One region of the Streptomyces sp. V4I23 genome, then DNA from elsewhere that is predicted to be linked to it. Evidence: predicted binding sites of a transcription regulator. Region 1 holds the regulator's gene; each other region holds the start of a gene.
The links. The regulator HrcA, encoded in region 1, represses chaperone genes, less so after heat shock. The targets are predictions, from matches to a motif close to TTNGCACTCNGNNNNNCNGAGTGCNAA.
Positions count from the first base shown of each region.

Region 2: groL (chaperonin GroEL) is a predicted target of HrcA. The motif match lies at 1,658-1,684, and genes of this name have one in related genera.
Region 3: groL (chaperonin GroEL) is a predicted target of HrcA. The motif match lies at 1,421-1,447, and genes of this name have one in related genera.

Region 1 is NZ_JAUSZW010000004.1:5,358,663-5,361,936, forward strand. It holds gene QFZ82_RS26580 (DUF3097 domain-containing protein) at 1-323, opposite strand, end outside; gene QFZ82_RS26585 (MBL fold metallo-hydrolase) at 350-1,072, opposite strand; gene hrcA (heat-inducible transcriptional repressor HrcA) at 1,238-2,254, shown strand; gene dnaJ (molecular chaperone DnaJ) at 2,255-3,274, shown strand, end outside.
Region 2 is NZ_JAUSZW010000004.1:4,381,347-4,384,620, reverse strand. It holds gene groL (chaperonin GroEL) at 1-1,529, opposite strand, end outside; gene QFZ82_RS22245 (cold-shock protein) at 1,947-2,150, opposite strand; gene QFZ82_RS22240 (MoaD/ThiS family protein) at 2,557-2,832, opposite strand; gene thrC (threonine synthase) at 2,829-3,274, opposite strand, start outside.
Region 3 is NZ_JAUSZW010000004.1:3,240,184-3,243,457, reverse strand. It holds gene QFZ82_RS16750 (polysaccharide deacetylase family protein) at 1-722, shown strand, start outside; gene groES (co-chaperone GroES) at 1,031-1,339, shown strand; gene groL (chaperonin GroEL) at 1,457-3,085, shown strand; gene QFZ82_RS16735 (ester cyclase) at 3,208-3,274, opposite strand, start outside.

The sequences.
Region 1 (3,274 bases):
CCGGCGCGGGCGACCCGGGCGCGGGCGCCGGGGACCGCGACCGAGCCCGAGGCCGTACGCGCGGGGCGGGCCGGCGCCGGCGCGGACGGGCGGACCAGCGTGACGACCTTGCCCTCCAGCAGGAAGCCCCTCGGCTCCAGCGGGAAGACCCGGTGCTTGCCGAAGCGGTCCTCCAGCGTCACGGTGCCCGCCTCGCAGCGGATCACCGCTCCGCAGAAGCCGGTCGCGACCTCCTCCAGCACGAGGTCGGGCTCCGCGGGGACCTCCGGGACCGGTGCCGACCGCTTCCACGGAGGTGTCAGGTCAGGGCTGTAGCTGCGCATGTCGGATGACGATACGACCGGTCGCCCTACGACACGCCGAAGCGCGCGGCGAGCTCGTCACGCTGCGTCCGCACGAACGCCGCGTCCACCGCCGCCCCGTGCCCCGGCACGTACAGCGCGTCCTCGCCGCCGAGCGCGAGCAGGCGGTCGAGCGCCGCCGGCCAGCGCGAGGTGATCGCGTCCGGGCCCGCCTGCGGCTCGCCCGACTCCTCCACCAGGTCGCCGCAGAAGACGACCTCCGGCTCGCCGGGTACGAACAGCGCGAGGTCGTGGCCGGAGTGGCCCGGGCCGACGTTGGCCAGCAGCACCCGGCGGCCGCCCAGATCGAGCGTGTACTCCCCGCTCACCAGGTGGTGCGGCAGCGCCAGCAGATCGGCCGCCTCCGCCGCCGCGGCCGCCGGGACCCCGTGCCGCACCGCGTCGGCGCGGATCGCGTCGCGTTCGCGGCGCAGCAGCGCGTCCATGCCGACCGCCCCGTAGATCTCCGCACCGGCGAACGCCGCCGTGCCCAGCACGTGATCGAAGTGCGGGTGGCTCAGTGCGATGTACGTCACGCGGCGCCCGCCCGCCAGCGCCTGCGCCTGTACGCGGAGCTCGGCGCCCTCGCGGATCGTCGAGCCCGTGTCGTACAGCAGGACGTGTTCCTCGCCCAGCACCAGGCCGACGGTCGCGTCCCAGGCCGGCATCCTGCGCTGGCCGACTCCGTCGGCCAGCCGTTCCCACCCGAAGTCTTCCCAAGCGGCGTCCATACGGCGACGCTATCCGCATCGACCAGCACAGGTCTCGCGGTAGCGTGGTCGGCCGCCCTTGCTAGGGGCGTACCCCGCCGCCGTACACTGGCCGGGGGGAAGCTGGCACTCGGCCGTATCGAGTGCCAGGACACACACCGAGACCGGCAGCTGGAGGTGCGCGAGATGCTCAGCGAACGCAGACTCGAAGTCCTGCGCGCCATCGTCCAGGACTACGTCGGCACCGAGGAGCCCGTCGGTTCCAAGGCGCTGACGGAGCGGCACAAGCTCGGTGTCTCCCCCGCCACCGTCCGCAACGACATGGCCGTGCTGGAGGAGGAGGGCTACATCGCCCAGCCCCACACCAGCGCCGGCCGCATCCCCACGGACAAGGGCTACCGGCTGTTCGTCGACAAGCTGGCCGGCGTCAAGCCGCTGTCGTCCCCCGAGCGCCGGGCCATCCAGAACTTCCTGGACGGAGCCGTCGACCTCGATGACGTCGTGGGCCGCACGGTCCGCCTGCTCGCGCAGCTGACCCGGCAGGTCGCCGTCGTCCAGTACCCCTCGCTGACCCGCTCGACGGTCCGGCACGTGGAGCTGCTGTCGCTGGCTCCCGCCCGGCTGATGCTCGTGCTGATCACGGACACCGGCCGGGTCGAGCAGCGGATGGTCGACTGCCCCGCGCCGTTCGGCGAGACCTCGCTGGCCGACCTGCGGGCCCGGCTCAACAGCCGCGTCGTCGGCCGCCGCTTCGCGGACGTGCCGCAGCTCGTGCAGGACCTGCCCGAGTCGTTCGAGACGGAGGACCGCGGCACGGTCTCCACCGTGCTCGCGACCCTGCTGGAGACGCTGGTCGAGGAGACCGAGGAGCGGCTGGTGATCGGCGGCACCGCCAATCTCACCCGCTTCGGACACGACTTCCCCCTGACGATCAGGCCGGTGCTGGAGGCGCTGGAGGAGCACGTCGTGCTGCTCAAGCTGCTCGGCGAGGCCAAGGAATCGGGCGTGACCGTGAGGATCGGGCATGAGAATGCCCACGAGGGACTGAACTCCACGTCCGTCGTCTCGGTCGGCTACGGTTCGGGCGGCGAGGCAGTCGCCAAACTCGGCGTGGTCGGACCGACCCGCATGGACTACCCCGGAACGATGGGAGCGGTACGCGCAGTGGCACGTTACGTCGGACAGATCCTGGCGGAGTCGTAAGTGGCCACGGACTACTACGCCGTACTCGGCGTGCGCCGCGACGCATCGCAGGACGAGATCAAGAAGGCCTTCCGCCGCCTCGCGCGCGAACTCCACCCGGACGTGAATCCGGACCCGAAGACGCAGGAGCGCTTCAAGGAGATCAACGCCGCGTACGAGGTGCTCTCGGACCCGCAGAAGAAGCAGGTCTACGACCTCGGCGGTGACCCTCTGTCCCAGGCCGGCGGCGGTGGCGCGGGCGGCTTCGGCGCGGGCGGCTTCGGGAACTTCTCGGACATCATGGACGCCTTCTTCGGCACGGCGTCGCAGCGCGGACCCCGTTCGCGTACGCGGCGCGGCCAGGACGCCATGATCCGCCTGGAGGTCGAGCTCAACGAGGCGGCCTTCGGCACGACGAAGGACATCCAGGTCGACACGGCCGTGGTGTGCACGACGTGCTCCGGCGAGGGCGCGGCGCCCGGCACCTCCGCGCAGACCTGTGACATGTGCCGCGGCCGCGGTGAGGTCTCGCAGGTGACGCGGTCCTTCCTGGGCCAGGTCATGACGTCCCGTCCGTGTCCGCAGTGCCAGGGCTTCGGCACCGTCGTGCCGACCCCGTGCCCGGAGTGCGCGGGAGACGGCCGGATCCGGTCGCGTCGCACGCTCACCGTGAAGATCCCCGCGGGTGTCGACAACGGCACGCGCATCCAGCTGGCGGGCGAGGGCGAGGTCGGCCCGGGCGGCGGCCCCGCCGGTGACCTGTACGTCGAGATCCACGAGATCGCGCACCCGGTCTTCCAGCGGCGCGGCGACGACCTGCACTGCACGGTGACGATCCCCATGACGGCGGCGGCACTGGGCACGAAGTGCCCGCTGGAGACGCTCGACGGCATGGAGGAGGTCGACATCCGGCCCGGCACGCAGTCAGGCCAGTCGATCCCGCTGCACGGGCGCGGCATCACGCACCTGCGGGGCGGCGGCCGGGGCGACCTGATCGTCCACGTCGAGGTGACGACGCCGACGAAGCTGGACCCGGAGCAG
Region 2 (3,274 bases), 980 kb from region 1:
AGCGCCGCGATGGAGGCCGCGTTCTGCAGGGCAGAGCGGGTCACCTTGGCGGGGTCGATGATGCCCTCGGCGATCATGTCGACGTACTCACCGGTCGCGGCGTTCAGGCCGTGGCCGACGGGCAGGTTGCGCACCTTCTCGACGATGACGCCACCCTCGAGACCACCGTTGACGGCGATCTGCTTGAGCGGGGCCTCCAGCGCGAGCTTCACGGCGTTGGCGCCGGTCGCCTCGTCGCCCTGGAGCTCGAGCTTCTCGAAGACCGAGGAGGCCTGGATCAGCGCCACGCCACCACCGGCGACGATGCCCTCCTCGACGGCCGCCTTCGCGTTGCGAACGGCGTCCTCGATGCGGTGCTTGCGCTCCTTGAGCTCGACCTCGGTCGCGGCGCCGGCCTTGATGACGGCCACGCCGCCGGCCAGCTTCGCGAGGCGCTCCTGGAGCTTCTCACGGTCGTAGTCCGAGTCGCTGTTCTCGATCTCGGCGCGGATCTGGTTGACGCGACCGGCAACCTGGTCGCTGTCACCGGCACCGTCGACGATCGTGGTCTCTTCCTTGGTGATCACGACCTTGCGGGCGCGGCCCAGCAGGTCCAGGCCGGCGTTCTCGAGCTTGAGGCCGACCTCCTCGGAGATGACCGTGCCGCCCGTGAGGATGGCGATGTCGTTCAGCATGGCCTTGCGGCGGTCGCCGAAGCCCGGGGCCTTGACGGCGACGGACTTGAAGGTGCCGCGGATCTTGTTCACGACGAGCGTGGACAGGGCCTCGCCCTCGACGTCCTCGGCGATGATCAGCAGCGGCTTGCCGGACTGCATGACCTTCTCCAGCAGCGGAAGGAGGTCCTTCACGTTGCCGACCTTGGAGTTGACGATCAGGATGTACGGGTCGTCGAGGGACGCCTCCATACGCTCCATGTCGGTGGCGAAGTACGCCGAGATGTAGCCCTTGTCGAAGCGCATACCCTCGGTGAGCTCCAGCTCCAGACCGAAGGTCTGGGACTCCTCGACGGTGATGACGCCTTCCTTGCCGACCTTGTCCATGGCCTCGGCGATGAGCTCACCGATCTGGGTGTCGGCGGCGGAGATGGAGGCCGTGGAAGCGATCTGCTCCTTGGTCTCGACATCCTTCGCCTGCTCGAGCAGGGCGCCGGAGACGGCCTCGACGGCCTTCTCGATGCCGCGCTTGAGGGCCATCGGGTTGGCGCCGGCGGCCACGTTGCGCAGACCCTCGCGGACGAGCGCCTGGGCGAGAACGGTCGCGGTGGTCGTACCGTCACCGGCGACGTCGTCCGTCTTCTTGGCGACTTCCTTGACCAGCTCGGCGCCGATCTTCTCGTACGGGTCCTCGAGCTCGATCTCCTTGGCGATGGACACACCATCGTTGGTGATCGTGGGGGCGCCCCACTTCTTCTCGAGGACGACGTTGCGACCCTTGGGGCCAAGGGTGACCTTGACGGCGTCGGCGAGCTGGTTCATCCCGCGCTCGAGACCGCGCCGTGCCTCCTCGTCGAACGCGATGATCTTGGCCATGTGAAGTGGTCCTCCCGGACTGGGGTGGATTGCTTCGGATCGCATTCGGCGCCCGCGACGGACGGCCTGCGCGCCGTGTGGTTCCTTGCCCCACCCGGCCTGCGGACCTCACCGACCCGATCCAAGTTCTGTCACTCTCACTGGGAGAGTGCTAACGCCAATGATTAGCACTCGCCCCCGGAGAGTGCAAGCGCCTCACGCTCACGGCGCACGGCGGGCGGCCCTCACGGCGCACGGCGGGCGGCTCTCACGGCGGCTCTCCCGGCGGCCCTCACGGCGGCTCTCACGGCGGCCCTCACGGCGAGGGCCACGGCGGACCTCGCGACGAAGCACGAGGGGCCCGCGTCCCGGTCTGTCGGGATGCGGACCCCTCGTGCGTGAGTGCGTCGGTGGCCGAACGCGCCTGGATCAGTTGGATCAGACGGCGAGCTTGACCATGTCAGCCTGCGGACCCTTCTGGCCCTGCGAGATCTCGAACTCGACTCGCTGACCCTCTTCAAGGGTGCGGTATCCGTCCATCTGGATCGCACTGTAGTGGACGAAAACATCCGCACCACCGTCGACCGCGATGAAGCCGTACCCCTTCTCCGCGTTGAACCACTTGACGGTGCCCTGAGCCATGCCTAACTCCCCTATTACTGGCCCTTGCACAGGACCGCACTTCGCGGACCCGGGTCAGACCTCACCCCAGCAGGAGGGGTGTGCGCCGGAACGCGTCGACCGCGGCTGAATGTATCTGCCCAACTGCCCTCTGCAACAGGTCAATCGGACGAGAAATCTGGGCAGGACCGATCGGCCGATCCATGCGAATTCATTGAATTCCGGGGCAAGTCGGGCCCGGCAAAGTGCCACTTTCGACGCAATTCGATCGCTTACTTTGGCGCATTCTTGTGGAGCGGGAACGCATTGCCGAGCGGCCGGCGGAGGGGGCTTCCCAGACTCTACCGCGCTCAACCATGCAGAATTGCCCCCTCCGCTTCTCTCGCGGAGGGGGCAATACCGATAACGCGGGGTGACGCGGAGGAGATCAGCCGCCGGCGACGGCGGGGATGATCGAGACGCCCGCACCGTCCGGCGTCGCCGTCTCCAGGCCCTGCTCGAAGCGGACGTCGTCGTCGTTCACGTACACGTTGACGAAGCGGCGCAGCTTGCCCTGGTCGTCCAGGACGCGGGCCGCGATGCCCGTGTGGTTCTTCTCCAGGTCCGCGATGACCTCGGCCAGGGTCGCGCCCTCGGCGGGAACCTCGGCCTGCCCGCCCGTGTACGTGCGGAGGATGGTGGGGATACGGACGTTGACGCTCATGCGAGGCCAGCCTCTCGGAAAGAGTCCAGGTTGGGTCGGATGACAGCGGTCATACCCGTCGTGGGCGCCACCGCGTCGAGGGTCTTGAGGCCGTCACCCGTGTTGACGACGACCGTGGTCAGGGACGGGTCGATGGCACCGGCCTCGATCAGCTTCTTCGCCACACCGAGGGTCGTGCCGCCGGCGGTCTCCGTGAAGATGCCCTCCGTGCGGGCCAGCAGCTTGATCGCGTCCACGATCTGCTCGTCGGTGACGTCCTCGACCGCGCCGCCGGTGCGGCGGCAGATGTCCAGGACGTACGGGCCGTCGGCCGGGTTGCCGATCGCCAGGGACTTGGCGATGGTGTCGGGCTTCTGCGGCTTGACCACGTCGTGGCCCGCCTTGAAGGCTACGGACACCGGGGAGCAGCCCTCGGCCTGGGCGCCGAAGATCTTGTAGGGCT
Region 3 (3,274 bases), 2.1 Mb from region 1:
GGGCTCAGGCCAAACGGGCCGCGGCGGCGAAGAAGTGGGGCCTGGAGCAGACCCCGCTCGCCGCGCCCCCGCCGCCCGCCGTCAAGCCGAGGATCACCACCCGCAAGGGCTTCGAGGTCGAGGGCGGCGACGAACTGCCGCCGGTCTTCACCACCGTTCCGACCAAGGAGAAGATCGTCTTCCTGACGATCGACGACGGCGCGGAGAAGGACCCCGAGCTGCTGCGGATGATGTCCGAACTGCAGATCCCGTACAGCGCCTTCCTCAGCGACTACGTGATCGACGACGACTACGACTACTTCGAGAAGATGCGGGACCGCGGCGTCGCGCTGCACAACCACACCCTCAACCACCCCTATCTGCCCGGCCTTTCGTACTCCGCCCAGAAGCGGGAGATCTGCAGCCAGCAGGACAGGCTGCAGAAGCGGTACGGCACGCGCCCGCGGCTGTTCCGCCCGCCGTACGGGAGCTACAACAAGGACACGCTGCGCGTCGCGAAGTCCTGCGGGATCGAGGCTGTGCCGCTGTGGGCGTCCGAGGCGTTCCCCGATCGCATGGAGTGGCGCGAATGGGACCGGGACCTGCACCCCGGCGACATCGTCCTCACCCACTTCCGGGGCCGTGGGGAGTGGAAGGGCACGATGCCGGACATGATCCGGCGGGTCATGCGGACCGTGACCGCCAAGGGCTACGCCGTGGCGAAGCTGGAGGACTACGTGTGAGCCGTGCGCACCGGCTGCCGACGACCCGGCGAGGAGCCGGGCCGCACGGCGGCGCGGAGGACGCCGCTCGCCGCGGGCGGCACGGCCGTCGGGGGAGCGGCCGGGACCGGATCAGGCCGCCACGCGGCGCTGCATTGGCACTCCGCTTGACCGAGTGCTAATCGCAGTCATAGTCTCGCTCCTGGCACTCCCCACCGGAGAGTGCCAACACAGCGACGGGCAGGTCCGGCACCCGCGACGACGGATCCACCTGGTCGCCACCTCAGATCAGTTAACCCCGTGAGATCTCCGAAGGGGGAGGTCGGATCGTGACGACCACCAGCTCCAAGGTTGCCATCAAGCCGCTCGAGGACCGCATTGTGGTCCAGCCGCTCGACGCCGAGCAGACCACGGCTTCTGGCCTGGTTATCCCGGACACCGCCAAGGAGAAGCCCCAGGAGGGCGTCGTCCTGGCCGTGGGCCCGGGCCGCTTCGAGAACGGCGAGCGCCTTCCGCTCGACGTGAACGTCGGCGACGTGGTGCTGTACAGCAAGTACGGCGGCACCGAAGTGAAGTACAGCGGCGAGGAGTACCTCGTCCTCTCGGCCCGCGACGTGCTCGCGATCGTCGAGAAGTAATTCCTGCTTCACCCGGCAGATTTGCTTTGAGCTGCGCCCCTGGCCACCCCGCTGACGCCGGGCGGCGAGGGGCGCGGTTCTTTTGAACACGATTTCCGAGAGGGCTGAATCGCTCCCATGGCGAAGATCCTGAAGTTCGACGAGGACGCCCGTCGCGCCCTCGAGCGCGGCGTCAACAAGCTTGCCGACACGGTCAAGGTGACGATCGGCCCCCGCGGCCGCAACGTCGTCATCGACAAGAAGTTCGGCGCGCCCACCATCACCAACGACGGTGTCACGATCGCCCGCGAGGTCGAGGTCGAGGACCCGTACGAGAACCTCGGCGCCCAGCTGGTGAAGGAGGTGGCGACCAAGACCAACGACATCGCGGGTGACGGTACGACCACCGCCACCGTGCTGGCCCAGGCCCTGGTCCGCGAGGGCCTGCGCAACGTCGCCGCCGGCGCCTCCCCGGCCGCCCTGAAGAAGGGCATCGACGCCGCGGTCAAGGCCGTGTCCGAGGAGCTCCTCGCGACCGCCCGCCCGATCGAGGACAAGGCCGACATCGCCGCCGTGGCCGCGCTCTCCGCGCAGGACCAGCAGGTCGGCGAGCTCATCGCCGAGGCGATGGACAAGGTGGGCAAGGACGGTGTCATCACCGTCGAGGAGTCCAACACCTTCGGCCTGGAGCTCGACTTCACCGAGGGCATGGCCTTCGACAAGGGCTACCTGTCCCCGTACATGGTGACCGACCAGGAGCGTATGGAGGCCGTCCTCGACGACCCGTACATCCTGATCCACCAGGGCAAGATCTCCTCCATCCAGGACCTGCTCCCGCTGCTGGAGAAGGTCATCCAGGCGGGTGGCTCCAAGCCGCTGCTGATCATCGCCGAGGACGTCGAGGGCGAGGCTCTGTCGACCCTGGTCGTGAACAAGATCCGCGGCACGTTCAACGCGGTGGCCGTCAAGGCCCCCGGCTTCGGCGACCGCCGCAAGGCGATGCTCGGCGACATGGCCACCCTCACCGGTGCCACCGTCATCGCCGAGGAGGTCGGCCTCAAGCTCGACCAGGCCGGTCTGGACGTGCTGGGCACCGCCCGCCGTGTCACCGTCACCAAGGACGACACCACCATCGTCGACGGTGGCGGCAACTCCGAGGACGTGCAGGGCCGCATCAACCAGATCAAGGCCGAGATCGAGACCACGGACTCCGACTGGGACCGCGAGAAGCTCCAGGAGCGCCTCGCGAAGCTGGCCGGCGGCGTGTGCGTGATCAAGGTCGGCGCCGCCACCGAGGTGGAGCTGAAGGAGAAGAAGCACCGTCTGGAGGACGCCATCTCCGCGACCCGCGCCGCGGTCGAGGAGGGCATCGTCTCCGGTGGTGGCTCCGCGCTCGTCCACGCCGTGAAGGTGCTCGAGGGCAACCTGGGCAAGGAGGGCGACGAGGCCACCGGTGTCGCCGTCGTCCGCCGCGCCGCCGTCGAGCCGCTGCGCTGGATCGCGGAGAACGCCGGCCTCGAGGGCTACGTCATCACCGCCAAGGTCGCGGAGCTCGAGGCGGGCCAGGGCTTCAACGCCGCCACCGGCGAGTACGGCGACCTCGTGAAGGCCGGCGTCATCGACCCGGTCAAGGTCACGCGCTCCGCCCTGGAGAACGCCGCTTCCATCGCCTCGCTGCTGCTCACGACCGAGACTCTGGTCGTCGAGAAGCCGGCCGAGGAGGAGGCCGAGGCGGGCCACGGCCACGGTCACGGCCACAGCCACTGACGTACGGGCCTCACGGCCGTACGAGCCTCACGGCGCCTGAGACGCCGATGACGCCGAGAAGGCCCCCGTCCCCCGCTGTCCGCGGGGGCGGGGGCCTTCGCCGTTCGCACCGGGGTCGTCGGTCACATCGCGCCGAGCTGCCGCATCAGGCGCATGACGTCGAAGTGCCACCAGCCTTCCTTGATCTTC